3 regions of the Halomonas aquatica genome follow, and region 3 is predicted to be linked to each of the others. Evidence: riboswitches for the same ligand, from Rfam matches in the RefSeq annotation. Region 3 holds a riboswitch; each other region holds the start of a gene.
The links. Region 3 has a riboswitch for thiamine pyrophosphate ahead of tenA (thiaminase II). Riboswitches for the same ligand answer to the same signal wherever they lie in the genome.
Positions count from the first base shown of each region.

Region 1: another riboswitch for thiamine pyrophosphate. It lies ahead of thiM (hydroxyethylthiazole kinase); the one in region 3 lies ahead of tenA (thiaminase II).
Region 2: another riboswitch for thiamine pyrophosphate. It lies ahead of ABE960_RS01905 (sodium:solute symporter family transporter); the one in region 3 lies ahead of tenA (thiaminase II).

Region 1 is NZ_JBEGCJ010000004.1:90,830-98,550, reverse strand. Features, by position in the region: gene ABE960_RS09465 (ABC transporter ATP-binding protein) at 1-810, opposite strand, end outside; gene ABE960_RS09460 (ABC transporter permease) at 810-1,634, opposite strand; gene ABE960_RS09455 (ABC transporter substrate-binding protein) at 1,731-2,816, opposite strand; gene ABE960_RS09445 (PepSY domain-containing protein) at 3,489-3,731, shown strand; gene thiE (thiamine phosphate synthase) at 3,985-4,608, opposite strand; gene thiM (hydroxyethylthiazole kinase) at 4,598-5,404, opposite strand; TPP riboswitch at 5,443-5,543, opposite strand; gene ABE960_RS09430 (hypothetical protein) at 5,657-5,956, opposite strand; gene ABE960_RS09425 (ABC transporter ATP-binding protein) at 5,986-6,756, opposite strand; gene ABE960_RS09420 (ABC transporter permease) at 6,753-7,517, opposite strand; gene ABE960_RS09415 (ABC transporter substrate-binding protein) at 7,514-7,721, opposite strand, start outside.
Region 2 is NZ_JBEGCJ010000001.1:417,366-425,086, forward strand. Features, by position in the region: gene ilvD (dihydroxy-acid dehydratase) at 326-2,014, opposite strand; gene ABE960_RS01905 (sodium:solute symporter family transporter) at 2,086-3,474, opposite strand; TPP riboswitch at 3,464-3,580, opposite strand; partial or broken gene ABE960_RS01910 (carboxymuconolactone decarboxylase family protein) at 3,646-3,921, opposite strand; gene ABE960_RS01915 (DNA cytosine methyltransferase) at 4,225-5,739, shown strand; gene ABE960_RS01920 (hypothetical protein) at 5,699-6,829, shown strand; gene ABE960_RS01925 (very short patch repair endonuclease) at 6,856-7,308, shown strand; gene ABE960_RS01930 (peroxidase-related enzyme) at 7,446-7,721, opposite strand, start outside.
Region 3 is NZ_JBEGCJ010000002.1:286,788-294,508, forward strand. Features, by position in the region: gene ABE960_RS04495 (VOC family protein) at 1-9, shown strand, start outside; gene ABE960_RS04500 (DUF4870 family protein) at 110-493, shown strand; gene ABE960_RS04505 (lysophospholipid acyltransferase family protein) at 497-1,426, shown strand; gene ABE960_RS04510 (hypothetical protein) at 1,488-4,877, shown strand; TPP riboswitch at 5,028-5,150, shown strand; gene tenA (thiaminase II) at 5,220-5,888, shown strand; gene ABE960_RS04520 (outer membrane beta-barrel protein) at 5,993-6,496, opposite strand; gene ABE960_RS04525 (acetate/propionate family kinase) at 6,767-7,721, shown strand, end outside.

The sequences.
Region 1 (7,721 bases), on a different contig from region 3:
GATATGGCGCTCAAGATCGCCGTATCCGGCCAGGCCTATCAGGTCCTCTTTCTGGCCGATCCGTTGTCCCTGCTTGAACGCTGGGATGATCTCTTCATGAACCCTGCCCGGGTGTCTTGACATGAATTCGATCCTGTCGGCCAGGAAGATGGCTTCCTCGATATCATGTGTCACCACCAGTACCGTCGTATTGGCTGCCTCAACTATCTCCATCATCAGTTCCTGCATCTGCCAACGCGTCTGAGCGTCAAGTGCCCCGAATGGCTCATCCATCAGCAGAATTGCTGGTTCGTTAGCCAGCGTTCGCGCGATCGCCACTCTTTGTTTCATGCCGCCGGAAAGGTGACGGGGGTACGTCCCTGCGAAACGACTTAGCCCCACCAGTTCGATGAAGTGCTCGGCGCGGTCTCGTCGCTCCTGCTTGGGAACGTGGTTCAATCGCATGCCGTATTCGACATTTTGCTGGACGGTAAGCCAGTCGAAGGAGGTGTAGGCCTGGAACACCATCCCCCGTTCCTGTGCCGGGCCGGTGATCCTCTTCCCGTCCAACATGAGCTCGCCCGTGGTTGGTTGCTCAAGACCAGCCACCATGCGAAGAACGGTAGACTTGCCGCAACCGGAAGGGCCTAGCAGCACACAAACCTCATTTTCATGGGTATCGAAGCTCACATTCTCGATTGCTTGAATGTCCTCGCCGCGCGGCAGATGAAACGATTTTCCTACCTCGTTTAGCCGAAGTTTGGGTGTATCGTTCACGGCGAATGTTTGGCCGGTTGTGGCGGGCATTGCATCATTGATTGACCTACTCATTAGTCACCCTCCTGGCCGAGGTAGGGGAATAGTATCCGTTGTAACCAACGGAAAAGCAGGTCGAATGCCAACCCAAGTATTCCGATGATAAGTATGCCTGCCATTATTTCGTCGGTATTGAGGAAGCGGCGTGCTCGCATCATCATCGCGCCTATTCCGGTCGTCGAGGCGATGATCTCGGCAATGACCAGGTAGGTCCATGCGATCGCCAGCATTTGCCGCATGGACGTCACTATGTTGGGCATCACCGCGGGTACCACGACCGTCCAGAGGATCTGCCACCGCTTGCCACCAAGCGTCATCGCGGTTTCGATAAGCTCTGCGCGCACTTGGCTCGTATGATCCATGATCAAGGTGATCAGAAAGAAAATGACTCCTAAAAACAGGAGCGCCAGCTTGGGTGCCTCACCCGTGCCAAACCACATCAGCAGGATGGGAATGAAGGCGGGTGCCGGAAGATACCGCCATGCCGAAACGAAAGGGTTGAACAGCCCCTCCACCGTCTTGAATGATCCCATCAGGATACCCAGAGGAATCGCGATGAGACAGGCCGCCAGAAAGCTCGCGACTATGCGCGCAATACTGATGCCGACATCCCCCAGGAAGCCGCGCTCTGCGAACAGCTCGTATAGCGTTCCGACAACCTCGAAGGGTGAAGGTACCAGCAACGTATTGACCCAACCGCGTAATACTGCTGTTTCCCATAGGCCAAAAAATATCACCCATACCAGCGCGCCCAGTACGAGGCGCCACCTTCGCGGTATGGGTGTCAGGAACTCGAACCAGCGTGATCGATAGGCACCTTGTCTTGATTCACCCGACATTCCCATTCCTCATCTGTAAGATGCTATCAGCTCGTCGGCCGGGTTGAGGACCATTCCACGGGGAGCACCATTGGCGCTGGTGCTCCCCGAACAGCATCAACGCGCGGACATGGACTGACGATAACCGCTGTCAACCAGGTCAGAAATCAGGCTACAATCGACTCCTTTTGCTGCGTCCTGCACTTCATCCATCAGGCCCAACTTCACCCACCACTCGTTGGTTCGTGTGACGCTCTGAATGATGGAGTCTTGCTCGATGCCATGCGGCGGTTCTCCGTCAAGAGCACCGCAGATGCGAGCTGTTTCATTAAAGTCAAGCATGTACAGACCATCGTCCAGATACTTGCCGTTGGTTCCCACCACCGATTCTATATCAGCCACAGGCCACTGGAGATAATCTGAAAAAAGCTGATTCACTTCTGCGGTATTGTCATGCCAGTATTGCAAGGCATCGAAGCGGGCCATGACCATGTCCATGGCTGCTTGCCTTTGTTCCTCAATGAACTTCTTGTTCATGTACATCGCATCCATGAAGATGCCTGTATCGAGGTAGTAGGGTTCCGCAGTATCTGCCGCAATCTTCGCGGTATCGAGATTCTCCAGAACACGTGTTACCCAAGGTTCATACATGTAAGCTGCCGCCAGATCACCCGACATGACCGGACCTACAGCTTCGTCAGCATTCAGGTTTACCCACTCCACATCGTCTGTAGTCAGTCCTTCTTTGTCGAGCCACATACCCATCAATATTTCGCCTATGTAGGCTTGTGGTGCGCCGACCTTCTGTCCTTTCAGATCCTCTGCAGTCATGTCTTTGGCAATCAGAACCTTGTCGACGCCGTAAGATATGTTGAGATGAGATACCAGTACGGTGTCTGTACCGCGCTCAATGGCAAACGGGGTATATTCAGCTGTACTGAGGTATACATCTATCTGCCCTGCTGCCAGAGCTGCATGGCCCCCAAGAGGATCCTCGAAGATAGTGAGGTTAAGATCATGGTCACCTGCGAGTCCTTTTTGCCGCGCTACCTCCAAAAAAGAAAAACCCGGCCATGATACGTTGAGGCCAATGTTGATCGCCTCTTTTTCCTGGGCAGCAGAGACTCCGGGAAATGCCATAGCGGAGGCACACAGCAGTTTCGCGATCAGTGCTTTTTTACTGGGAAAATACATTGTCTTCATTTTGTTGTTCCTATTATTGATTGGGAATATTTTCATCTTTCCATTCGGATGTTGTCGAATAATCCTTTACATTACCACTTTGTGATTTTCTCTTTCTGAAAATTAGCATATCTTCCGAAAGTTGATCGAGCAATTGTCGGATAACAAAACTAAGCTTTGAGGTATGCCAAAGTGACTCGAGCGCTTCTTTCTAGCGCTTCTTTCTGGTGCTTTTTCTGGTGTGGCTCATCAGGATTTTATTATTTTGGTGCATGCAGGATAGAAGTTCCTGCAAGTTTCTGCCTATGCGCCGTGGGCTGACTGATGCTCGCTTGCTGTGTCGTCATTCCGACATGCGATTGCTTACCTGTTCGACAACTGTGCTGCCGCCCTGATGGTTCTGGGACGAGGTGCCGGACCTCTGGGTCTTCGTCGGCGGCACCCTGATCATCGCCAGCGGCCTGGCCATCGCCTACCACGAGCGGCGCATCTCCCTGAAGCGCCGGCCGACCTCCTGAGACGATGCTGCATGCCCTTCTTCGACCTCGCCGGTGAAGTTTTTCCACGGCGTTAAGTCTTCCGTAAGTCAGGCACCCGATGATGACCCTGTTCCCTTACGGCGGCTGCCGTCGGGAACTGCCACCGTCCGACGGTCGGGTGACCGTCTGTTACTGACTTTCTGGAGGTTTTCCAATGAATCGCACTGTACTCAAGGGCATCTTGGCATCCAGCCTGCTGGCGGTAAGCGTCACAGCCCTGGCCGAGCCGACCTGCACCGATGCGCCCCAGAGCGACTGGATGAGCGAGGACGCGATGCAACAGCAGATCGCTGACATAGGCTACAAGGTCAAGGAATTCAAGATCACCGATGGCAGCTGCTATGAGATCTACGGTCGGGACGACCAGGAGCGCATTGTCGAGCATGCAGTCGACTGAAGGAGGCCGCATCATGGGCGTCAAGGCGAGCAGCACGCGGGTCCGCGTCTGGGACCCGCTGGTCAGGGTCGTGCACTGATCGGCGCGCCCCTGGAGGGCCGCAAGGGGGGCGATAACCTCATCGCCGGCGTGCTGCACGGCTACCATCGACACCCCGGGAAGGCGCGTTCGGACGCCTGAGCTGGGCCTGATCCCGTCTTGTCCTGCCAACGCCATCACCGCTCGCAGGAGCGGTGATGGCGTTTTTGGATGCTCAGCGGCGTGACGGCCGTGCGAAGGCCCGTGCCGCCATTTCCGGGTCCGGGGTGCCGCAGATCGCCGAGATCACCGCGAGGCCTTCGGCACCGGCGCCCCATGTCGCTGCCAGGTGCTCGGCCTTGAGGCCGCCGATGGCCACGCTCGGCAGGGGGCTCGCGGCCGCGAGAGCTGCCAGGCCTTCGAAGCCCAACGGCTCGGCGTGGTCGTGCTTGCTGGGGGTGGCGAACACCGGGCCCAGCCCCAGGTAGTCCAGGGCGCTCGGGTCGATGCAGGCGAGCTGGTCATGGGTCTGCACCGAGAGCCCGAGGATCGCCTGCGGGCCCAGAGCGGCGCGGGCCTCTGCCACGTCGCCGTCATCCTGGCCGATGTGCAGCCCGTCGGCCCCGGCGGCCAGGGCCACCTCCAGACGGTCATTGATGATCAGCGCCACGCCCGTGCCGGTGAGTGCCGCTTTGAGGCGACGCGCCTGGTCGACCAGCTCGGCATCGCTGGCATGCTTGTCGCGCAGCTGCACCAGCGTCACCCCGCCACGTACCGCCGCCACTACGGTCTCCACCAGGCCATGCTCCGCGCAGAGCCCGCGGTCGGTAATGAGATAGAGCGAGAGATCAAGGCGCATCTTCAACCTCTATCCGGGCCCGCTCGGCCAGGGCGTCGGCGTCCAGATGGTAGAGCGCGTCGAGGAAGGCCACCGCGAAGCTGCCCGGACCTCGTGCCACCTCGCCGGCCAGTTCGCCGGCCATGGCATAGCCGGCCAGCGCCGCCACCGTTGCCTCGAAGTGGTCATCGGCGCCTGCCACGAAGGCCGCCACCACGCCGGTCAATGCGCAGCCCAGGGTGGTGACCCTCGGCATCAGCGGATGCCCCCCCCGGACACGGGCGAGGCGTTTCCCGTCGGTGACCAGATCCACCTCGCCGGTCACCGCCACCACGCCGCCCGTGCGCTCGGCCAGTCGACGGGCGGCATCGAGGGCGGCCTCGGCGGGGTCGGTGCTGTCCACGCCGCGTCCGCCGCCGGCCTGTCCCGCCAGGGCGATGATCTCCGAGGCATTGCCGCGTATCACGTCCGGCGAGAGCGCCAGCAGCCGCGCGCCGGTCTCCCGACGGTAACGGGTGGCGCCCACCGCCACCGGGTCCAGCACCCAGGGGCGTCCCGTCTCCCCGGCCGCCAGCGCCGAGGCCTCCATGGCGTCGACCCAGTGGGGCGAGAGGGTGCCGATGTTGATCGTCAGGGCGCTTGCCAGGGCCGTGAACTCGGCGGCCTCCTCGCGGGCATGGACCATGGCCGGCGAGGCGCCGATGGCCAGCAGCACGTTGGCCATGCTGTTCATGGCCACATGGTTGGTGATGTTGTGGACCAGCGGGCTGGTCTCGCGCACCCGGGCCAGGTGCGCGGCGGGATCGATGTGGTGCATGGTGCCTCCCCGGCGAGAGAGGTGCGCCTCGACGGGAGATTCGTCGCTGCACGACTCCCTACGCCGGCATTGTCCGGGTCAGGTTCCGAGGGTGCTTCTCAGCCACGGCTTTCTCGCCGCGGCGCCCCTGTCGTCAAGCCTCACTATCCATGCCGGCCCCATGGCTGTAAAGGCCGGGGTCAGGCCAGCCGGGGTGCATCCTTCCCGGCGAGCCAGCGCAGGGCGATCCCCCCCCTGGCCCGCCCCGGTCGTTCAGGCGCGGATGTAGGCCCAGCCCTCGCTCTGGCACTCGGCGAGGGTGACCACCGCGGCCTCGACCACCGGCAGGCCGGCCGGATTGTCGAGTCCCTGGGCGGCCAGGGAGTTGCCGCAGAGCCTCAGGTGAGTGTCGGTGTCGTCGGGCGTCGCCAGGGCCGAGGCGACCGCGGCCGCATTGGCGATGATCAGCACCTCGGCCTCGGGGCGCGCCATTAGCAGGTTCCGGGCGTTGCGCCGGGCCCGGGCGAGGGCCTCGGCGGTGGGGGCGTGCAGCAGGACCCGAAGATCGGTCATGGGAGCTCCTCCAGTCGGTGGCAGTGGGCTCAGTGGGCCGCGCCGATGTGGCGCTCCACGGCCTGGAGGCAGTCGGCGAAGCCGGGATGGTCGCGTCGACCGTCCAGTGGCAGGGGAATGTCGAGGGTCTCCACCACACTGGCGGGCTGGCCGGGCGCCTGGTCACCGAGCACCATCACCCGGTCGGCGAGCAGCACGGCCTCCTCGATGTCGTGGGTGACGAAGACAATGGCGGCCTCGGTACGCCGGCGCAGGTCGACCAGCTCCTGCTGGAGGCGGCGGCGCGTGATGGCGTCCAGCGCCGAGAAGGGCTCGTCCATGAACAGTACCCGCGGACGCACCGCCAGGGCCCGGGCGATGCCCACCCGCTGCTGCTGGCCGCCGGAGAGGGTGTGCGGCCAGCGTTCGGCCAGCTCCTCCAGCCCTACCAGGGCCAGGGGCTCCAGGGCCCGTCGACGGCGCTCGGCCCGGGAGAGCGCGAGTCCCTCCAGGCCCAGTTCCACGTTGGCGCGCACGCGCCGCCAGGGAAAGAGGCGCGGCGCCTGGAAGACCATGGACCAGGCGCGGGTATCACCGCCGCTGCCTTCGGGGATCTCCACCGTGCCGGCCTCGGGGGCGAGCAGGCCGGTCAGGGCGCGCAGCAGGGTCGACTTGCCGACGCCCGAAGCGCCGACCACGGCGACGAATTCCCGGGGGTGAAGGTCGAGGTCGACCCCGGCCAGCACCGGGGTGCCATCGAAGCCCAGGCGGATGCCGCGGGCGCGAAGTACCGGGGGCAGGGTGGTCTGGGCGGCGGTCATGGCTGCCACCTCAGCAGCCGCCGCTGCAGGGTCATGAAGACAAGGTCAAAGACCGCGTAGAGCCCGGCGATGGTCAGCATGTAGACCACCACGATATCGGTAGCGAGCAGGCTGGAGGCTTCCATCATGCGCTGGCCGATGCCGGGAATGCCGAACAGCTCGGCGGCCACCACCGTCATCCAGCCCTGGCCGAGGCCGGCGCGAATGCCGCCGAGGACGCCCGGCGCCGCCGCGGGCAGGCTGACCTTGCCCAGCCGTGACAGGAAGCCGCCCTGGCCGAAGGCCCGGGCGACCTCATCAAAGCCCGGGTCCACCGAGCGCACCGCGCTGTAGCTGGCGAAGTAGTTGATCCAGAACACGCCGATGCTGATGATGAAGGCCGCCGCCGAGGGCTGGATGCCGAACCAGATGATGGCGAAGGGAATCCAGGCCAGCGGCGGGATCGGGCGCAGCAGCCGGGCCAGCCAGGCGTGCAGAGCGTCGAAGACCGGCAGCAGCGCCGCCGCGACCCCCACCGCGATGCCCAGCAGCGAGCCCAGCAGCAGCCCGACGCTGTAGTGGGTGAGGCTCGCCATCACCACCTCGAGCCAGATGCCGTCGCGGATCTCGGCGGCGAGCACCCCGGGGATGGCCGACGGTAGCGGCACCAGGCTGCCGGGCAGCAGGCCACTGCGCAGCGCCAGCTCCCAGAGCAGCAGGAAGCCGGACAGGCCCATGGCGCCCAGCAGGCTGCGACGGTGGCGCGTGAGCAGCGGTGTCATGATCCCGCCTGCGCTCCGATCACGGCGTCATAGAGGGTCGTGTCGAACAGCGCCTCCAGGTCGACGGGCTTCTTGAGCGTGCCCTGGGCGGCCTGGAAGTCATGCATGGTGCGGGTCGCCTCGCGGATCGCGTGGGGGTCGGCGAGGTAGTTCGAGGAGGGTGAGCGCAGGGCGGCTTCCACCGTGTCGAGGGAGATCAACCGC
Region 2 (7,721 bases), on a different contig from region 3:
GATGCGACTCCTTGTCGTCCATCACAGTCGTCAACCAGGGTCGTCCACCACACGCTCGATGTCAGACACGACCATCCGAAACACCTCGCCAGGCACCGGCGATACCCTGATCAAGCGCGCCTTGACACGTTCCTTGACAAAAGGATAGCTCATGCCGAAAGCCCCACCACCTCCAGGCACATCGCCAGGACAGGAGGCAGCAGGCGGATCATGGGCGTGGCACGGGAGGCCTCCGCGGGGGGAGGCGGTTTCCACGCGAAGCAGAAGTCGCATGCCGGTCATCCGAAGCGGACAACCGGCAGAGGTCATGGGACGTCGTGAAACGTCATTCCGGCAGGTCGGTCACCGCCCCGGTGGAGGCCGAGCTCACCGTCCTGGCGTATTTCGACAGCACCCCGCGTGTATAGCGCGGTACCGGCGGCTGCCAGGCAGCGCGGCGGCGCATCAGTTCCTCGTCGGGCAGGTCGACGTCGATGGTATCGGCCTCGGCGTCGATGGTGATCAGGTCACCATCCTCCACCAGCGCCAGGGGACCACCGTCGAAGGCCTCGGGCGTCATGTGGCCCACCACGAAGCCGTGGCTTCCGCCGGAGAAGCGCCCATCCGTGATCAGCGCCACCTCGCTACCGAGCCCACGGCCCATGATCGCCGAGGTGGGGGTGAGCATCTCGCGCATGCCGGGGCCGCCCTTCGGCCCCTCATAGCGGATCACCACCACGTCGCCGGCTACCACGGTGCCGTCGTTGATGCGCGCCTGGGCCTCCTCCTCGGAGCCGAACACTCGGGCACTGCCGGAGAAGCGCGTGCCCTCCTTGCCGGTGATCTTGGCCACCGCCCCTTCCGGTGCCAGGTTGCCGTAGAGCATGCGCAGATGGCTCTCGAGCTTCACCGGCTTGTCCAGCGGCGCGATGATCTGCTGGCCTTCGTCATAGGGCGCCACTCCCGCTAGGTTCTCGGCCAGGGTCCTGCCCGTCACCGTCAGGCAGTCACCATGGAGCAGGCCGGCATCCAGCAGCATCTTCATCATCGGCTGGATGCCACCGATCGCCACCAGCTCGCTCATCATGTAGTGGCCACTGGGGCGCAGGTCGGCGAGAACCGGCACCCGCTTGCCGATGGTCGTGAAGTCATCCAGTGAAAGCTCGACGCCAATGGTGCTGGCCATGGCGACCAGGTGCAGCACCGCGTTGGTGGAGCCGCCCAGCGCGATCACCACGGTGATGGCGTTCTCGAAGGCCTCCCGCGTCATGATGTCCGAGGGCTTGATGTCACGCGCCAGGAGCTCGAGCACCGCCTGGCCGGCGGCATGGCAGTCGTCACGCTTCTCGCGGGAAATGGCGTTCTGTGCCGAGCTGCCCGGCAGGCTCATGCCCAGCGCCTCGATGGCCGAGGCCATGGTGTTGGCGGTGTACATGCCGCCGCAGGAGCCGGGGCCGGGGATCGCCGTCTCCTCGATCTGCTTCACCTCGATCAGGTCCATGTCGCCGCGGCTGTAGGCGCCCATCGCCTCGAACACCGAGACGATGTCGGTGTGGCCGCTGCCGGGCAGGATGGTGCCGCCATAGACGAAGACGCTGGGACGATCCAGCCGCGCCAGGCCCATCACGCAACCCGGCATGTTCTTGTCGCAGCCGCCGATGGCCACCAGGCCGTCGAAGCCCTCACAGCCGGCCACCGTCTCGATGGAGTCGGCGATCACCTCCCGCGACACCAGCGAGTACTTCATGCCCTCGGTACCGTTGGCGATGCCGTCGGAGATCGTGATGGTGTTGAAGATCACCCCCTTGCCGCCGGCCGCATCGGCGCCGTCGCTGGCCTCGCGAGCCAGACCGTCGATATGGCTGTTGCAGGGGGTGAGGTTGCTCCAGGTGGAAGCAATGCCTACCTGGGGCTTCTTGAAATCCTCGTCGGTGAAGCCCACCGCCCGCAGCATCGCGCGGCTGGCGGACTTGCCGACGCCATCCACCACGGTGGCGGAATGGCGACGACGTGGATCCTCTGGCGTATCAGACATGGGGCGGTCTCCTCTGGTCGATGATGATTGCCCCCAGAGAGTGCCCCGCCTGGCCCGGCCTGACAACTCTATCAGGCGGTATGCGCCCTCCCCGCCGGCCTGAGCCCGGCGATCAACAGGCTGACCAGGGTGGAGGCGGCGAGCGCCCCGAGGAATGGTGGCAGGGTCGGGATGCTGCCGGGGAAGCTCGCCGCCAGCACACCCGCCTGGAGGCTACCCTGGGCCACCCAGCCGGGCAGGATGGCGCCGAGCATGCCCGCCACGCCACCGGCCACCGCGGCCGTGGCGCCCATCCGCGACCAGAGCCCCAGCAGCACCGGCACCACGATGGCCGCGCAGAGCAGGTCGGCGATCAGGAACAGCCGCAGCACCGAGAGCCCCTGCAGCGCCACGACCACTACCGGCAACATCAGCGCCACCGTGACCCAGCGTGCCGCACCGAGGGAGAACCCGCGCCGCCCGGAGCCCGCCACTACCAGCGAGGCGATGCCGTTCTGCAGGGTGTCCACGCTGGAGGCGACCAGGGTCACCGCCAGCACCAGCGCCGGCAGAGCCAGCCAGCCCGGCGCCTCCGAGAGCAGCGCAAAGAAGGGGATCGGCGGCTCGCCCAGCGCCACGCCGGACATGGCCGCCAGCATGCCGAGGCCGCCGACCGCCATCACCACCAGCACGGTGACGCCGCCGCCCAGCCAGGCGCCGCGACCCAGGGCGCGATCATCGCGCGCCGCCCACACCCGCTGCCAGTAGCCCTGGTGGAAGAGGTTCGCCGCAGTCACCGCGATCACCAGGGTCAGTGCCACGGCGAGGGCACTGCCGGCGGGAATCGACGGCAGCGCGGCGCCCGCCGGCATCTCGGGCAGGCGCATGAGCGCCACGCCCCCGACCACCGCCAGCAGCGCCATCAGCAGCCAGGCCTGCCAGCGGTCGGTGGCCAGGCTCGCCCGCAGGCCGCCCACCGCCGTGTAGAGCAGCGTGGCGACCGCCACACCGATGACCACCAGCGCCGGCGGCACGTCGGAGAGCAGCGCGGTGATGGCCCCGATGGCGGTGAGCTCCGCGGCCAGGAAGCAGGCCATGTAGAGCACCGAGACCAGCGATACCCAGCGCCGCACCCCGGCGCCGTAGCAGGCCTCCGCAAACGCGCCGATGCTGCGCCCCTCCGGCAGGTGGCGGCGGATCGCCGGACCGTAGAGCCCCAGCACGATGAACGGCAGCGCCGAGCCGATGGCATAGCCGGCCAGCGCCAGCGGGCCGACGAAGGCGCCGATCTCGGGGGGAGCGAAGAGGATCCAGGCGCCCATCCCGGAGGCCAGAAAGGAGAGGCCCAGCGACTGGGCCCCCTGGGAGTTGCGCGCAGTGACATAGTCATCGAGGGGGCCATCGGCCCGGCGGGCCCTGAGGCCCAGGAAAGCAAAGCACAGCAGCGCCGCGCCGAGCACGGCAGACGTCAGGTAGGGCATGTCGCACTTCCTCCGCCGGTATGAACCGGATCAGGTTCCAGGGTCAGCGTGATGCTTTCTCAGCCCTCGCCTGCACGAATGCGGCGGGACTCCCCTGGCGACAAGTGAATGGATTGTGGGACCTGCCCCTTGGCAGGTCGAAGGCAATCCTAACCTAACTGACCGTGTTCATCACTTCTCCCTCGGCACTCTACCCATCAGGTAGAACTCCTCGTTGGGCGGGGTGCCGGTCAGGGTGACCAGGCGGTTGGAGAGGCCGAAGAAGGCGGTGATGGCGCCGATGTCCCAGATGTCGTCGTGGGTGAAGCCGACCGTTTCCAGGCGCGCCTCCCACTCGTCGGTGAGCTCCCCCACCTCCAGGCTGCAGTAGAGGGCGAAGTCCAGCATCACGCGGTGGCGTTCGCTGATAGGGGCGGTGCGGTGGTTGATGGCCACCTGACCAGTGAGCTGCTTTGTCTTTTGACGCTCTTGTCTGCTTCTCCAAAAAGTGGAAATTTTCAGCTTGGTGCCCCATCCTTAATACTGTATAAAAAAACAACATTGCGAGTTGGAAAGACAAGGAGGCTACTCGCTGTCTCCAGGCTCCCGGAATCCGGAACCTGCACCCTCTCAAGGCAATGTGCTCGGCTACTCGGCAGGTGGTACCATCCCCGGATTTGCGGTCTGCGCGAAGCCTAGCTGACAGAAAACCATCCTCCGACGGTGTCCGGCCGCGGTTGGGGGATCAACCAAGACTCGGTGGCAAGCTCCATGAGCATGACTATTCAGCAGAAAATTCAACGCCTGCGTGATGGTGAGGCCCCCAGAGTACTGGACCTTTTCGCTGGCTGTGGCGGCATTTCCCTAGGTTTTCAGGCAGCTGGCTTCAAAAACGTCGGTGCTGTGGAATTTGACCCGGCTGCCGCGCGATCCCACGCGATGAACTTTCATCGCGATGCCAGTGACACCATGAAAGAAGTTCACGGGCAGGCACGAGATATCGTGCAAACCGAACCCGTTGACCTCCTGAGGGAGTTTGGCCTGGAAGGTGATCCCACTGAACATGTCGATGTAGTTGTCGGCGGACCACCCTGCCAATCCTTCGCTCGGGTGGGACGTGCCAAGTTGCGTGAAGTGGCTGAGCACCCGGAAGCCTACCTCAATGATCCCAGAGGCAACCTGTACCTCCGCTATCTGCACTATGTTCAGGAACTGTCACCTGTGGCGATCCTGATGGAGAACGTGCCCGATGTTCTTAACTACGGCGGGCATAACATCGCGGAAGAAGTGTGCGAGGCCCTTCGAGACCTAGGTTACGACGCTCGTTACACTATGCTCAACGCCGTCTTCTACGGAGTGCCGGAAATGCGTGAGCGCATGTTCCTTGTCGCCTTCCGTAAGGAACTGTCGTGTACAGACTGGTTCCCGGATCCCAGTCACTGGATCAACCTGCCACGGGGTTATCATGGTTCTCGTCAAGTGGCGATGAAAACCATCAAGCAGGACTTGCTTGATGACGAGACTCGTTTTTTCGTTGATCCACCTGAGCCTGAGCCTGCCGGTTTCAAACCGGCGGTAACCGCGAAACAGGCCTTATCCGACCTCGCCCCCATCGCAGACGACTCGGAGCAGAAACTGAAGAAAGGGCCGCGCCGCTTTGACTTGTTGACCCATTACTCGCAGAGCGCACGTCTTAACGAATTTCAGAGAGCGATGCGTCACTGGCCCGACTTCGAGGCCGGAGAAGGGGTATATGACCACGTCATCCGATACTTGCCTCGCGATTACAAAATATTTGCGCGCATGAAGCCCGGAGATCAGTATCCCCAGGCATTTCGCCTTGCCTCTGAGATGTTTGAGGAACGTCTTAACGAAATTGAGCGCGTGGAAGGGAAACGCCCTTCGGAAGGGTCTGCTCGGTTTGAAAAAGAGAAGAAGAACTTTATTCCGCCCTACGATCCAGGGAAGTTCCCGAACAAATGGCGGAAAATGGAGTCCGATCAACCTGCCCGCACTCTGATGGCGCACCTAGGCAAGGACAGCTATTCGCATATTCATTATGACAGCCGGCAAGCAAGGACGATCTCAGTTCGGGAAGCCGCTCGCCTACAGTCCTTCCCGGATGGCTTTATTTTTCAGGGGCCGATGAACCCCGCGTTCCGTCAGATCGGAAATGCGGTACCGCCGCTTATGGCCAGAGCATTGGCAGAGAAAATCAAAGAGCAATTAACAGGGACTGTTACAGATGTCGAGAAGAATCGCGCTAAAAAAGCTGACACGGTCTGACCTGACGATTTTTGATTATCACTTCAGAGTAATTAAAGCCGGAAATCAGAAATCGATAAATTTAAACAAGGATATTTTTGAAGATATATTTTACCCTCACCTTGCCGAACTAGGTGAGGAGCAGAACCGGGAATCGTTCATTCTGAATTTGACAATTCTAGGGCCGGGAAACTGTGGAGAAAACACGCTGCCGCAGAAGATCATAAAAAGCAGAGCCTCCAAGAACTGGCGCCTGAATGGTAAAGTTATTCAATCCCCAGATGGTGAGGAACGCTACGCAAATTTACAAGCCGATGATTACGCCATTATAGAATTCATGGGCGCAGCGATGCCAACTTCCATGAGAATGATTATGGTATCGCAAGGATCAGAAGAGGACATGGTTCTCCACAAAGAGCTGGAGAGCCGATTCAAGACCAAAAGTATGGTTCAGCTTCAAATCTCGGATCTCGAAAATATCGTAAATTCTGCAGGCTCCGATCTTCCTGAGTCACACGCCGTACGAGATTTCCTAGATGCCTTTGACCTCGAAGATGCGGCCCTGGGCGGCCAAGCTGGGGTCGGCAACCTTCGCAAGCGTCGAAAGGCAAGGGGAGTATCCGAGGAAGAACTGAGAAAAGCCATCCAGGCTGCTGAAGCTATCGGTCGACTAGGTGAAGAAGTCTTGAACTTACACCTGGAATCACTCAAGTCACAGGGCGAGGTGACCAAATACACTTGGATTTCTCAGGAAAATGCGATCGCGCCTCACGACTTCGAGTGCACAATGCCTGGAGAAGCAAGTCATTTGATTGATGCAAAATCCACAGCCGGCCCCTTTACCAATCCCGTTCATATCTCTCTTGGTGAGTTGCTGGAAATGGCTTATTCAGATAAAGCATATCTTCTTTATCGCCTTTATGAGGTTAAGGAGGGCTTTGCCAGACTCCGAGTTTCAGCACCCATGAAAGAATTTTCCAATACCATTATCAAAAGCCTCGAGACACTACCGGACGGGGTACGTAGTGACAGTGTTTCTGTGGACCCGGCAATGCTCGAATTTGGCGAGGAACAGACCATTGACATCAACGATGAATTTGAGAATGTGTGAATTCTGATCAACCACCAGAACGAGACGTGCTGACACCAGAGCAGCGCAGTTACTGCATGTCTCGTATTCAGAGCAAGAACACGAAGCCTGAAATAGTCATCAGGCGTTTTTTGCACGCGGCCGGGTTTCGTTTTCGACTCCATAAAAAGGGCTTACCTGGTAAGCCCGACCTTGTGCTGCCAAAACACCGACTCGCCATCTTCGTTCATGGCTGTTTCTGGCACCGCCACCGCGACTGCTTCTACGCCACCACACCACACGCACGACCAGAATTCTGGAAAGCTAAGTTCGACGCAAACGTCATGAGGGATGAAAGAAATAGGAAAGAACTGTCCGACCTCGGCTGGCGCGTCTTGGTCGTATGGGAATGCGGCTTCAAGCACTGTAAGGATGAGCTGTCCGACATTCCTGTCATGATCACTGCAGTCAATCAGTATCAGGAATGGCCCCCCGAACCACCAAGAAGTCAGGCTGACTGACACCTACCCGCAGAGCTGTATTTACAATTCAGCAAAACCGCTACCTAAAGAGGCTGTTTCTCCCACATGCCATCTAGGCATCATTTCAGGTTGTCAGCCTCGTTCCAGATCCACCGGGAATGTATCAGGCTTGCTCCTCACTTCTCCCTCGGCACCCTCCCCATCAGGTAGAACTCCTCGTTGGGAGGAGTACCTGTCAGGGTGACCAGGCGGTTGGAGAGGCCGAAGAAGGCGGTGATGGCGCCGATGTCCCAGATGTCGTTGTGGGTGAAGCCGACCATTTTCAGGCGCGCCTCCCACTCGTCGGTGAGTTCCCCCACTTCCAGGCCGCAGTATAGGGCGAAGTCCAGCATCACACGGTGGCGTTCGCTGATGGTGGCGGTGCGGTGGTTGATGGCCACCTGGTCGGCGAG
Region 3 (7,721 bases):
ACCGACTGAGCCCCCGACAGACTGAGACCCAGACCGACCGAGCCCCGGTGGCATTGTCGGCGTCGAGCGGTATCATTGGGGCCAGCCTATCGACCTTCAGGGAAGAGCCATGAACGACAACCTGTATCAAGACGACGACCGGGTCGTCGCCGAACACGGGCACGCCCCCGACACGACGATTCCCATCGTGGTATATGTGCTGCACCTGGCAGGCATGGTCACGGGCGGCCTGACCTCACTGGTGGCCGTGGTGATCGCCTACGTCTACCGCGGCAAGGGGCCAGTGTGGATCGACGAGCACTACCGCTACCAGATCCGCACCTTCTGGCTGGCCCTGCTGTTCTTCGGCGTGTCCGGCCTGCTCACCCTGGTACTGATCGGCTTCCTGACCTGGCTGGCCGCCGTGGTCTGGCTGGTGATCCGCTGTGTGAAGGGGCTCAAGGCGCTGAACGAGAAACGCGCGCCGGACAACGTGGACACCTGGTGGGTGTGATCCATGTCCGACGGTGAGTCCCGCTTCCTTGCCCTCCAGGCCCGCGCCATCGCCACCCTGTGGCGATGCCTCTCGGGTCGTCGCCTGGCGACCCTGTGGCGGCTGGCACGCCTGGTCGGCCCGCTGGTGGAGCGCTTCAGTCGACGGGAACGCTTCGTCACCCGTACCAACCTGGCCGAGGTCTACCCCACGCGAGGCGACGCCGATCGTCGCCAACTGGCCCGGCAGAGCCTGACCCACTCCACCGCCACCATGCTGGAACTGGGCTTCGCCTGGATGGGCGACCCCGAGCGGGTCGAAGGATCGATCGTCGAGGTACACGGCCGCGAACTGCTCGACGGGGCCAGGGCCGAGGGTCGTGGCGTCATCGTGCTGGCCCCGCACTTCGGCAACTGGGAGGTGCTGAACTTCTGGCTCTCCGGCCACTTTCCCTTCACCGCGATGTACGAACCCCCCAAGCTTGCCCCACTGGACCCGATCATCCGCCAGGGCCGGGAGCGACGCGGCGCGCAGCTGGTGCCGACCAACCCCCGCGGCGTGGCCGCCCTGCTCAAGGCGCTGAAGCGCTCCGAAGCCGTGGGCATCCTCCCCGACCAGGAACCGGACTGGGGCAGCGGCGTCTTCGCACCCTTCTTCAGCCGGCTCGCCTACACCGCCACCCTGCTCCCCAAGCTGGTGGCCCGCACCGAGGCGCGGGTCGTCACCGGCGTGGCCCTGCGACTGCCCGGCAAGGGCTTCGCCCTCCACTTCCTGGCCGCCGACGAGCGGGTCTATGCCGCCGACGAGGTCACCTCGGCCACCGGCGTCAACGCCAGCGTGGAGTCCGCCATTGCCCTGGACCCGGCCCAGTACCAGTGGGAGTACAAGCGCTACCGCAAGACCCCCCAGGAGGCCGAGGCGCACCCAGAGCACCGGCGCTTCCGGCTCTATTGAACGTGGCCGTTGCCGTTCGACTTGAAGGTGGCCCCATGCCCCCAGCACGCAAGCGCCTTCCATGATTCGCTCCACGCCGCTCAGGACGCTGGCCTGGCTCGCCCTCTTCCTGGCGGCCCTCTATCCTCTCTACCTCGTCACCGCCAACACCCTGCTCAACAGCGACTGGGGACGCCACCAGCTCGACCGCGCCCCGCACGTCACGCTGGAATGGGAGCGGGCCTGGACGGCCTTTCCCGGACACATGCGGGTGACCAGGCTCAGCCTTGCCGGCACGGCCGCCGAGCACCGCTATGCGCTGAAGGCAGAGACCGCCACACTGGACTTCTCCCTGGCCCCGCTGCTCGGCGGTGAGTTCCGACTTCGACGACTCGATGCCGAGGGCATCCGCCACGCCAGCCTGGATGCGTACCGCCTGCAGGGTAGCGGCAGCCTTCACCTGGCAGGCTTCGACTGGGGCGCCGGCATGCTCGCCGCGAAGGAAGTGAAGCTGACGCTGGACAACGGCGCCGTGCTGAAGGACGACATGCGGCTGGTGGAGGGCGTCACCCTGGAGGCCAACCTGGCCCTCGCCCCGCTGGCACTGGCCGAAACCGCCGGCAACGAGGCGGGACGCTTCGTCTCCGGCACCGTCGCCCTGGCCGGACGCAGCGATGCCTACACCGTCTTCAACCCCTACCTCGCCTCGCTCGGCTGGCTGGAAGTCGGTGGCCGCGGCGACCTGAAAGGCGAGGTCGTGATCGAGGCCGGCGAGGTACAGCCGGGCAGCCGCCTGCGCCTCGACTCCCCGCAGTTGAGCGTGCGCCTCGACGAGAGCCACTGGCTGGAGGGGGGGGCGAGCTACCATATCGATGGAGCCGGCTCGGTGGAGGCCGAGATGGCAGATCGCGCCCGCCTCGCCGTCGAGCTTGACGACATCGAGATGGCCGATGTCGCCGCTTCCCCCGCGTCTGCGCCCCTGCTGCGCGGCGACGGCTTTCAGCTCGACCTCACCGCACCCGCCCTGCGCCTGGAAGCGCCCTCCGACCAGCGTCACGAGGCGCGTGATGTTCGGGCCCGGCTGCAATGGCGGAACACCGAGGTGGGCGACATTGCCGCTCTCGACCACTATCTCCCTGCCGAGCTGCCATTGACCCTGGAGGGCGGTGTGGCACGGCTGCAGGGCGAGCTTAACTACGATGGCGAGCGCCTGAGCGGGGGATTCGACCTGTCCGGCGAGGCACTGGCCCTTCGCCTCGGCGAGCAGCCGCTGCGAGGACGCCTCGGCCTGCACCTGCCGATTGCCGAGCTCGACGTCGAACACGGCATGGTGGACATCTCCGGCACGCGACTCGACCTCGACGCCGCCGCCCCGGGCGAGGCGCAGCCGCTCACTACCCAGCTGCAACTGCCCACGGCACGGTTCCAGTCGCCGCTGGCCTGGCGAACACGCGGTGACACGCCCCCGCTCGACGGCGCCATCCCCTGGTCAGCGGATGTGGAACTGCGCGGCAGGGTTGCCCATCTCGGCATGCTCGCCCCTTTGCTCGCCCCCCTGCTGGCCGAACGATTCGGCGATGTCGGACTGGCCCTGGAAGGCGGCGGCCGGCTCGCCGGGACCTTGCACATCCGGGATGGGCAGCCGCTGGCGGGCAGCCAGGTGGAGGTACGCTCCGAGGAGCTCGAGGCGCGCTTCCTCGGTGTCCATGCCCGCGGCGATGGTCGGGCGCACCTCGCCCTGCGGCCCGATGGCCCAGACCCGCAGGCCGACGTCGAGCTGATCTTCGACGAGGTGGCCCTCACTCGCCTCGCGGATGGCCGTGAACTCCTCCAGGCCGAGCAGCTTTCCCTCACCGGTACGGCGAGTGCACGACCGAAGCTCCCGGGTTCCCGCTCAATGACGGTGGAGTGGCATGGCGCGCGCATTCCCGATGTGGCGGTGCTCAACGCCTACCTGCCGGAGGCGGTGCCGCTGCGGCTGGAGGCCGGATGGGCCGACAGCAGCGGGCGCATCATGCTGGAGGACGACCGAGGCCGAGGGCGCATCACCCTGGCAGGCGACGAGATACGGGGTCGCCTGCTGGAAGAAGACTTCCTGGGCGAACTGGACGTGACCCTGGAGCTGGGCGAGATCGTTCCCGACCGCCAGCGGGTCGACCTGTCCGGCAGCCGGCTGGAACTGACCGCCTCGTCGAGTCGCGGGGAGCCGCTTCACACCCTGCTGGTGCTACCCAGGGCGAGGCTCGAGGGCGGCTTCGACTGGCCCGGCCGGGAGGCGCCACGCCGCCCTATGGCCGGCACCCTGCAGTTGGATGGCCAGCTCGACCGTCTCGGCTTCCTCAATGCCTTTCTGCCCGACGAGCATGGCCTGGCCGTCCAGGGTGGCGGACGCCTGACCCTCGACCTCGATCTCGCGAACGGCGAGGTGATGCCCGACAGCCAGCTTCGCGTGGACTCCGACAGGCTCGCCGTTCGCTTCCTGCACTACGAGGCCTTCGGCGACGGCTCGCTGGTGCTGGAGGCCACCGACCCCGGCGCGCAGTTGAAGCTCTCCCTGCCGCGCTTCGGCCTGCGCCGCCAGGAGGGAAGCGACACGCTGATCGACGGCCGCCTGCTGGAGATCCGCAGCGTGGCGCAGCGGCTGAACCCGAGCGGGGGCCTGGAGGCACTCAGCACGCGCATCGACATGCCCGATGTGGCGATACCAGACCTCGTCGCCTTCAATGACTACCTCCCGAAGGATGCGGGCATCGCCTTCCTGTCGGGCCAGGCGACGATGGCCACCCATCTGAGGCTCGAGGGACTAATGGCCGAGGGCAGCCTTGAGCTGAACGCCGCCGACGCCCGCCTCGCCTTCGACGAGCAGATTCTGGAGGGCAGCCTGGCGCTGGAGACTCGCCTTTCCGATGGCGACCTGGACACGCTGCGCTTCGACGTCTCCGGCTCGGAACTTCGCATGAGCGACGTGCGCCTGGAGAACGCCAGCGGCGGCCTGACCCGAGGCTGGTGGGCGCGCCTCGAGGTCCCCGAGGGGCACATGCGTTGGGTGGCACCGCTGGCGCTCGACGCCCGGCTCGACCTGGCCATGCGCGACAGCGGCCTGCTGGTCAACCTGTTTGTCGACTCGTCCCGGGAACGGAGCTGGCTGCGTGAAAGGCTGACGCTCGGCGAGGTGCGCGGCAAGGTGCGCGTGATGTTCGACGACGACACCCTCCGCCTGGAGGACCTGGCGGTGCAGGGCGGCAGTCGCCTGGAGCTGCTGGCCAACGTCGCCCTGCGCGACCCCCACCTGGCGGGCCGCGCCCTCGCCCGCTACGGACCCTTGCGGCTGGGCATCGAGCTTGACGGCGATCGCCGTCGATGGCAGCTGCGCAACGTCCGCGAATGGTATGAGAGCGGTCGCCCCGCCAGCGAGCTGACACTTCCCGACCGGATGGAGTGGGTCGAAATGCTGGACACCGAGCCGGAATGACGCGCCACCAACCAAGGGACGGGATGACCCACGGGGTCGACAACGGCCTGGTCGGCGACGACGTGAAGCGGATCCTCGAGCTGGAAGCCATCCGGCAGTAGCCGGCCGCGGGCGGGCTGGCAAGGGACGGCCAGCCTGCTAGACTGGCCGCATCGCTTGACGGGGTGCCGGTGAATCCGGCTGAGATGGCGCAGGTTCGCAGACGAACGCAGCGCTGGTCCCGTGGAACCTGATCCGGCTGGTACCGGCGTAGGAATCAAGCGGTGACCAGTGCTTCGTTGTCCCCTCCCTGGCCACCCTCTCCCGCCCTGCTGCCGGATCGCCCCCCTGACCGGAGGCAAGATGGGCTACCGATTCGACGACCTCACCGCGGCCTGCCAGGACGACTGGCGCGCCTACATCGAGCATGAGTTCGTCCGTCGACTGGGCGACGCCACCCTCGAGGAGGGCGCCTTTCGCCACTACCTGCAGCAGGACTACCTCTTCCTGATCCACTTCGCCCGGGCCTATGCCCTGGCCGCCTACAAGAGCCGTGATCTCGACGAGCTCCGCCACGCCTTCGCGGGCCTCAAGACTATCCTCGACGTCGAGCTCGGTCTGCACGTGGACTACTGCCGCGAGTGGGGCATATCGGAGGAGGAACTGGCCCGCCTGCCCGAGGCACGCGCGACGCTCGCCTATACGCGCTACGTGCTGGACACCGGCCATCGCGGCGACCTGCTGGATCTGCACGTGGCCCTCGCCCCCTGCCTGATCGGCTACGGCGAGATCGCGGGCTGGCTCGATGCCCAGGCCGCTACCGTTCGCGGCAAGGCCAACCCCCATGACGCCTGGATAGCCATGTACGAGAGCGTAGACTTCCAGCAGGCCATGGCCGACGAGCGCGCCTGGCTGGATGCGCGTCTGGCGGACGTGACGCCACGCCGCTTTGCCGAACTCTGCGTGGTGTTCCGCGACGCCACCCGGCTCGAGATCGACTTCTGGCAGATGGGGCTGGACCGGAGCCTCTGAGCAAGCCCCCGTTGTCGTCCCGGGCCACGACCACACAACGAAGATCGCCCCCGCCGCTAGTCAGCTAGCGGCGGGGGCGATTCGCATGATGCCCGTCACAGGGATCAGAAGCGGAACGTCATCCCGAGACTGGCGGCATCGAAGGTGTAGTTCGACTCGTCCAGGTAGCGCATGTAGTCGGCACTCACGGCGAGGTTGGGGGCCACGTCGAACTCGGCACCGCCCCCGTAGGAGAAGTCGCTCTCGTCAGAGAGATCGAAATCCACCTCGGTGAAGCCGACCAGGCCGTAGAGCCGGAAGGTCGGCACGATGGGCAGGATGCCCTTGGCATAGGCGCCGGCCAGGTAGTCCAACTCGACGCCCTCGTCGGATCCACCGGTACCGAGATGGCCTTCCAGGGCGAAGTAGTCGTTGAACGCCACGCCACCCCGCAGGCGCAGGCCGGTGCTGTCGACGCTGCCACCGACATCCGGGTCGAGCTCCCAGAACATGGCATCGGCGCCGAGGTAGGGACTCGGCTGGTAGTTCATCGGGCTGCCCTGAGCATGGGCGGTGGCGCCAGCCAGAAGCAGGGCGGCGGATACGGCAGAGATCGTGATGGTCTTCATGACACACCTCCAGTTAAAAAACAGTGTTTCCATACACACGATCATTCTGGTACAGCATTGATCAGGGCGCAAGATATTCTGTCGCTCGAATCAATGGCAGCGACTGGCCGCTCACTACAAGGCAGGCGCGTCCGCGCCGCAGGCCCCTGGGGCACCGAATCCCTGAACCCTGCACCGCAACATGCTAGATTCGACATGCTCAGGCGTCGCATTGTCTGTCCTGTGCGACGTGACCGCTCGCCCCGAGCACGCCAATCCGACGGGATGCCCATGAACGACCCGGTACTGGTAATCAACTGCGGCTCCTCGTCGATCAAGTATGCCCTGGTGCCCGCCTCGCCCGACCAGCCCCGCCTGGCCGGCCTAGCCGAGCGCCTGGGCAGCGTGGATGCCCGCCTCACGGGGATCGACAGCGAGGGACGCGGGTTCTCGCGACCACTCCACGGCGCCGAGCACGCCGAGGCCATGGCGACCATCCTCGAGACTCTCGAGGGGCAGCAGCCCGTGGCGGTGGGGCATCGCATCGTCCACGGCGGTGAGCGATTCACCCGGGCCACTCGCATCGACGCCGCCGTGAAGCGAGCCATCGAGGCCACCGTGGCCCTGGCGCCGCTTCACAACCCGGCCAACCTGTCGGGCCTGGCGGCCACCCTCGCATTGTTCCCCGACCTGCCCCAGGTGGCGGTCTTCGATACCGCCTTCCACCAGACCCTGCCCCCTCACGCCTACCGCTACGCCCTGCCGGAACCGCTCTATCGCCGTCACGGCATCCGCCGCTACGGCTTCCATGGCAGCAGCCACGCCTTCGTGAGCGCACGGGTCGATGGCCTGAGTGACCGAAGCCATGGTGGCTGGCTCATCGCGCACCTGGGCAACGGCTGCTCAACCTGTGCGGTCTGGCACGGGGAGAGCGTCGACACCAGCATGGGACTGACCCCCCTGGAGGGGCTGGTGATGGGTACCCGCAGCGGCGACGTCGACCCCGGCCTGCACGCCCACCTGGCGCGCCAGTTGGGCTGGTCGATCGAGCGCATCGACACCCTGCTCAACAAGGAGAGTGGCCTGCTGGGTCTCTCCGGGCTCTCCAATGACATGCGCCGCCTGCACCAGGCAGCCGCCGAGCACCACGCGGGTGCGCTGCTGGCCATCGAGGTGTTCTGCTATCGCCTGGCCAAATCGCTGGCGGGACTCTCCTGTGCCCTGCCCCGCCTGGATGGCATCGTCT